Linked DNA regions of Maricaulis maris MCS10. The protein of the gene in region 2 interacts with the protein of the main gene of each other region in a pairwise test. Links are inferred from orthologs where the notes say so. Each region holds a gene or a part of one and is shown on either strand. Other genes may lie near its edges.

Region 1 (3,141 bases), 780 kb from region 2 along the record:
ACACCGCCCGATCAGGAGGCTGCCGAAGACCCTGTCGGGCCGGATCCTGCTATTGTCGATAATGCTGTCGCGCCTGTCCCTGCCGTCGACACGCCTGTCGAAGGGGCCGAAGTCGATGATGTCGCAACCGATGATGTCGCTACCGAAGACGATGAGCCGGAGGCAGGGCAATGAGAAAACCGACCGACCGAAGCTCGCCCTGGCTTGCGGCGTCCGGCTGTATTGCCTCTGTCTTGGTGGCGTTGATCGTCCAGGCCTCGCCGACGCGTCTGGTTGACGGGCTGACCATCATGCCGACCTGGACGCTGATGGCGATTTTCCTGTGGTCCGGTGTCCGGCCGCAATTCATGCCGCCGATTGCCGTCTTCGCGATCGGCCTGACCCAGGACTTGCTGACCGGCGCGCCCATGGGTGTGTGGGCCCTGTCCTATCTGGTCGCGATCTCGGTCTTCCGGTTCCGCGGTGAAGACGGCATGCCGCGCGATCTGCCGCCGGTTCTGCTCCGCTTCGGTGCGACCTTGCTGCTGGCCCACGCGATCGCCTTTGCGGCTGGCAGTTTTGCGCTCGAACAACTGGCAGACTTCCAGCCCTTGGCGATCGAGGTTGTGGCCTCCATCCTGATGTTCCCCCTTCCGGCCTATCTGGTCTTGCGGCGCCGCCGCTCCCGAAGTTCCGGCTTTATCGGGGGGTGATGACAGGTTTCCATGCGTGCTGACCGACAGGAACAGGATCTGAAATTCACCCGGCGCGCCCTGCTGATGGCAGGGGCGGGCGGGCTTGCATTCCTGTGTCTGGGCGCGCGCCTTTACTCCCTGCAGGTGCTGGAGACCGAGCGCTACCGGCTGATGTCCGAGGACAATCAGTTCAATTTCAATCTCCTGCCGCCGTCCCGTGGTCGGATCCTCGATCGGTTCGGGGTCGCCGTTGCCGACAACCGCGACAGCTATCGCGTCCTGTTGGTGCCCGAGCAGGCGGGCGATGTCGCCTCGGCGCTCGACCGGCTCCAGCCCTTCCTGCCGCTGGGCGATTATGAGCGCGAACGAATCCTGCGCACGGCCCGCAGCCAGCGCAGTTTCCACGCCATCACCGTGGCGGATGACCTCGACTGGCACACCTTCGCCTCGATCAATCTCAATGCGCCCGATCTGGCCGGGGTGACACCGGATGTGGGCGAAGTGCGGTCCTATGCCTATGGGCCATCTTTCGCCCATGTGATCGGCTATGTGCAGCCGCCCAATGACGAAGACATCGCCAATAATCCGCGCGATGCAGAACGCCTGTTGCGCCATCCCGGTTTCCGGGTCGGCAAGACCGGGGTCGAAGTGGCGCGCGAGATGGACTTGCGTGGACAGGCTGGGGCCCTGAAAACAGAGGTCAATGCCCGCGGCCGGGTCATCCGCGAACTGCCGGAACAATCCACCGAACCTGTCTCGGGTCGTGATGTCGTGCTGACCCTTGATGCGGATATCCAGCGCTACGCGCATGAGCGTCTCGGACAGGAAAGCGGGTCGGCAGTCGTGATGGACGTCAATACCGGTGAACTGATCGCCATGGTGTCGACGCCCAGTTTCGATCCGAATCTGTTTGTCGGCGGCATCTCCACGGCCGACTACGCCGCCTTGCGCGAGAATGACCGCAATCCGCTGTTCCAGAAATCGATCCAGGGGACCTATCCGCCCGGCTCGACCTTCAAGGCGGTCGTCGCGGCAGCGGCGCTGGAACATGAGGTCATTCCTCCGACCGAGCGTATCAACTGCACGGGCTCGGTGCGCCTGGGCAATCGCGAATTCCATTGCTGGCGCCGCCGTGGGCATGGCCCCGTCAATCTGCGCGATGCAGTGAAGACCTCCTGTGACATCTATTTCTACGAGATCGCCGAACGCCTCGGCATTGACCGCCTGCACGCGATGGCGACGCGGTTTGGCATCGGCGAGCAATTCGATATCGGAATTTCCGGTGTTCGCCGCGGCACGATGCCCGACGCGGCCTGGAAGCGCGCACGCTATAACGAAGGCTGGTCGACCGGTGACACTTACAATACCGGGATCGGCCAGGGTTATGTGACGGCGTCGCCCTTGCAGCTGGCCGTGATGACGGCCCGTGTGGCGTCCGGTCGTGCGGTATCTCCGACGCTCTACCGCAATGCCATGATGCCACCGGCATCGCATATCGGCGTCAGCGATGCGGCTCTGGCCAGCGTTCGCGACGGTTTGCGGGCGGTGGTCGAGGAACCCGGTGGCACGTCCTATTCGCTGGGCGGATTGGGGCTGGGCGATATCGAGATGGCGGGCAAGACCGGTACGGCCCAGGTCTATTCGATCACGGCGGCGGAACGCGAAAGCGGCGTGCGTGATCAGGCGGACCTGCCCTGGCGGCTGCGCGATCATGGTCTTTTCATGTGCTACGCTCCGGCCGACCAGCCCAAATATGCCTGTGTGGTTGTCATTGAACACGGGGGTGGCTCGTCCGCCGCGACCCGTCCGGCGCGGGACATTCTCCAGCGCGTCGTTGCCCGGGATCCGTCCAGCCGTGCCGGTGTATTCGCCGATGTCGGCCGCGCCCGTTCCGGAGGCGCCTGATGGCTGTCTTCCGTGAAAGCGTCCCGCGCGGTTTGCCGGACAAGATGATGGAGCTCAACTGGACGCTGGTCCTGTTGCTGGTCCTGCTCGGCGCCGCCGGTGTCGGCATGCTGTATTCGGTGGGTGGTGGCAGTTGGGAGCCGTGGGCGATCAATCACGCCATCCGCTTTGCGCTCGGCTTTGTCGGCATGATCGTCATCGCGATGTTCCCGCCACGCTTCTGGATGGGACTGGCCTATCCGGTCTATGTCGGGGCGCTGGTCCTGCTGGTACTGGTGGAGATCGGCGGCGTCACCATCAATGGCGCCCAGCGCTGGATCGATCTGGGGCCGATCCGCCTGCAGCCGGCAGAGATCATGAAATTGGCCCTGGTACTGGCACTGGCTCGCTTCTACCACGACCTGCCCGACGAGAAGGTCACCACGATTTCGGGCCTGTTGCCGCCGCTGATGATCATCGGTCTGCCGGCGATCCTGATTGTCAGCCAGCCTGACCTCGGCACAACCTTGCTGCTGGCGGCGACCGGCGTCATGGTCATCTTCATGGCTGGCTTGAGCTGGTG
Region 2 (3,332 bases):
GCCGTCGGCCTCACCGGACAACAGGGTTTCCAGCTGGGCGCGGCGCATGCGTTCTGCCAGGGCGTTGAGACCGGCGACAGCCTCCTCGACCATCTCGGCATCATCTTCCATCTCGGCCAGTTCGATGATCTCGAGACTGTCGGAATATTCCTGCTCGGCCTCGACCACGGTCGTGATTGCTGCCTCGAGGCGGTTGCGCTCGCGCATCAGCGCCTGGGCCTGCTGGGGCTGGTTCCAGAAATCCGGCGCTTCCGACTTGGCGTTCAGCTCGTCGAGACGTTTTTGTGCGGTATCCCAGTCAAAGACGCCTCCTCAGCAGGCCAACTGCCTGCTGGATTTCGTCGGACAGGGTCTGGATGTCTGCGCGCATGGGCAATCAATCCTGCGATTCGGCAAAGAGATCAGTCACAAGGAGATAATCAGAGCGACCTGCCTAGACAAGCCGCTCGATACAGGCCGAGAGCCGGGCCGCTCAGTAGAGCCCGCCCAGTTCATCGTCTTCTTCTTCCTCTTCTTCTTCCTGCTCATTGAGCAGGAAAGCCAGCGGATCATCGCTGACGGAGGATCGGGCAAAGCTCAGGCCGCTTTCTTCTTCATCGGTCTGACGCGACGGCTCGGTACCGGGGCGGAAAGCTTCCAGGATGACGCCGGATTGCCCCAGCACACCCGGTTCGCCGGTGACCCGGTTAATCGGCACAAGGCGCACGCCCGGCGGCACGCGGAATGGCGCAACCGGATAGCCTTCAAGAGCGACTTCCAGGAAGTCACGGGCGATCGGCGCCGCGACCCGGCCGCCGGCCTCGCCGGAGCCAAGCTGGAAGGGTGTGTCGAAGCCGACATAGACGCCGACGACGAGGTCCGGACCAAAACCCATGAACCAGGCATCGCGGAAATCATTGGTGGTGCCTGTCTTGCCAGCCAGGGTCCATGGCAATGGCCGCAAAGCTGTACCTGTACCGCTCTGCACGGCGCCTTCCAGCATGTGCACGACCTGATAAGCGGTGACGGGATCGATCACTTCCTCGCGGGTTTCCGGGAAGAGCGGTTCCAGGACTTCCTGCTGATCCCAAGCGTCAACATCGCAGGTTTCACAAGGCAGGACTTCATGAGCAAAAATCGTCGAACCGCTCCGGTCCTGGACCCGATCGATGATGGTCGGCTCGACACGGCGGCCGCCATTGACCATGGACGCATAGGCCGAAACCAGTCGGTAAAGCGTTGTCTCGCCTGCGCCCAGCGACATGGCCAGGACAGGCTCCAGCTCATCATAAATGCCAAAACGGGTGCCGTAATCGACGACTGGCGCCATGCCCATTTCCTGGGCCAGGCGGACCGTCATCACATTGCGCGACAGCTCAAGGCCCAGCCGCAAGGTCGACATGCCGTAATAGCGATCAGAATAATTGGACGGCATGTAGAAGCGCTCATCGCCGCCACCGGAGGCGATAAAGGGCGCATCAAGGATCAGGCTGGCTGGCGTATAGCCATTGTCCAGCGCGGAGGCATAGACGAAGGGTTTGAACGCGGAACCGGGTTGGCGGCGGGCCTGGGTCGCGCGGTTGAACTGGCTGTGCTGGAAGGAATAGCCCCCCATCATCGCCAGCACACGACCGGTGTGCGGGTCCATCGCCATGATGCCGCCATTGATCGCGGGCACCTGACGCAGGCCGTACTGCCCGTCTGAATAGCCTTCTTGATCCGCAATGCTTTCCACCAGGACGACGTCGCCTGCGGTCAAAACCTCGGACGGCCGGGAGACCGGCTCACCGATCTCGCCATCCGGCAGGGTTTCGCGGGCCCATTCAAGCGCCGCCATCGGGATCGAGGCTTCCTCGCCATTGAGCAGGCCGATCCGGGCCGCGTCAGAAGTCGTCTCCAGCACGACGGCTTGCAACCACCCTTCGTCGAGATCACGGGGGATCTCGGCGGCAGCGAGGCGTTCCATCCACCCCTCACCCAGCTCGATGGTTTCCAGCGCACCGCGATATCCGTGGCGGCGATCATAAGTTTCGAGACCGTTGCGCAGGGCGCTGCGGGCCGCCAGCTGCATGCGGGTATCGAGTGTGGTCCGGATCGACAGTCCGCCATCATAGAGTTCGTCTTCGCCATAGAGAGAAAAGACTTCGCGGCGGACATTTTCGACGAAATATTCTGCGGCCGTATAGGTCGCACCGGACAGGCGGTCGACGGTCTCAAGCGGACGCGCCATCGCCTCGCGAGCGGCCTCTTCGGTGACATAGCCATTCTCGGCCATGCGCGAGAGCACCCAGTTTCGGCGTTCCAGCGCGGCCTGGTGGTGGCGGTCGGGATGATAATTGGCCGGGCCCTTCGGGAGGGCCGCCAGGTAAGCGATCTCGTGCAGTTCCAGCTCATCCAGCGAGCGACCGAAATAATTCAGTGCCGCCGCTGCCACGCCATAGGCGCGATTGCCGAGATAGATCTCGTTCAGATAGAGCTCGAGGATCTGGTCCTTGGTGAAGGCACGCTCGATCCGGCGCGACAACACCATCTCGCGAACCTTGCGCTCGAGGCGTTGCTCGCTCGACAGCAGGAAATTCTTTGCGACCTGCTGGGTGATCGTGGAGGCGCCTTCGAGGCGCCGGCCCTGCAGAATATTGGAGATATTTGACAGGCCGGCGCGGATAATGCCGCGGAAGTCCAGGCCACCATGCTCGTAGAAATTCTTGTCCTCGGCCGAAATGAAGGCATGGACGACATTTTGCGGGATATTGGCAATCGGCACGAAGACGCGATGCTCGCGGGCATATTCAGCGATCAGCAACCCGTCGCCGGCATGGACCCGGCTCATGATCGGCGGTTCATACTCGGCCAGTTGCTGATAGTCGGGCAGATCGTCGGTCACACGCACGACGTAAACCGCAACGGTGATGAAGCCGATGACGGCCAGAACAGCCGCCGCGACACCGCCCCAAAGGGCCGCCCGCAACACATTACGCAAGGTGAAGAGTTTCATTTTGCCCTCTGGCCGCTCTACCCGCTGGTCAGGGTGTCATTCGAGCATGACTACACGTCGGCATTATGGCCGCGCTTGACAGGAGTTGAAAGGGAGTCAGCGAGCCGGAAGTGCAATCGCTGTCTGCTCCAGCAGCTCGCCATCATCCCCGCGCCGGGCAAAATAGCTGTCGATGCCCCTTGTCACAGCTTCCATCTGGCGGCGACGGGCCGAGGCGGAGTTGAGATTGCTCTCATCGGTCCGGTTGGTCACGAAACCCATTTCCAGCAGGACAGCCGGCACGCGCGGGTCCAGAAGGACAAACAGATTGGCCTGACGGTGCGGGTTGGCCAGAAGCGGGCCGGCATCATCGAGATGC

What was found.
Region 1: the proteins of MMAR10_RS06745 (region 2) and mrdA interact in binary tests that used the Escherichia coli proteins (3 or more experiments, as listed by UniProt). The link is inferred for Maricaulis maris MCS10 from one-to-one orthologs.

The regions. Positions count from the first base shown.
Region 1 is NC_008347.1:2,195,608-2,198,748, reverse strand. The notes cover bases 203-3,141. They hold mrdA (penicillin-binding protein 2), read left to right. Parts: upstream 203-704; coding sequence 705-2,579; downstream 2,580-3,141. Other genes in these bases: rodA (rod shape-determining protein RodA), read left to right, coding at 2,579-3,141; mreD (rod shape-determining protein MreD), read left to right, coding at 203-692. Also shown: rod shape-determining protein MreC, read left to right, coding at 1-174; more of mreD, read left to right, coding at 171-202. UniProt on the Escherichia coli protein: Catalyzes cross-linking of the peptidoglycan cell wall. Responsible for the determination of the rod shape of the cell. Is probably required for lateral peptidoglycan synthesis and maintenance of the correct diameter during lateral and centripetal growth.
Region 2 is NC_008347.1:1,415,266-1,418,597, reverse strand. Bases 224-3,319 are described here. They hold MMAR10_RS06745 (penicillin-binding protein 1A), read right to left. Parts: upstream 2,975-3,319; coding sequence 473-2,974; downstream 224-472. Other genes in these bases: MMAR10_RS06740 (N-acetylmuramoyl-L-alanine amidase), read right to left, coding at 3,071-3,319. Outside these bases: more of MMAR10_RS06740, read right to left, coding at 3,320-3,332. UniProt on the Escherichia coli protein: Cell wall formation. Synthesis of cross-linked peptidoglycan from the lipid intermediates.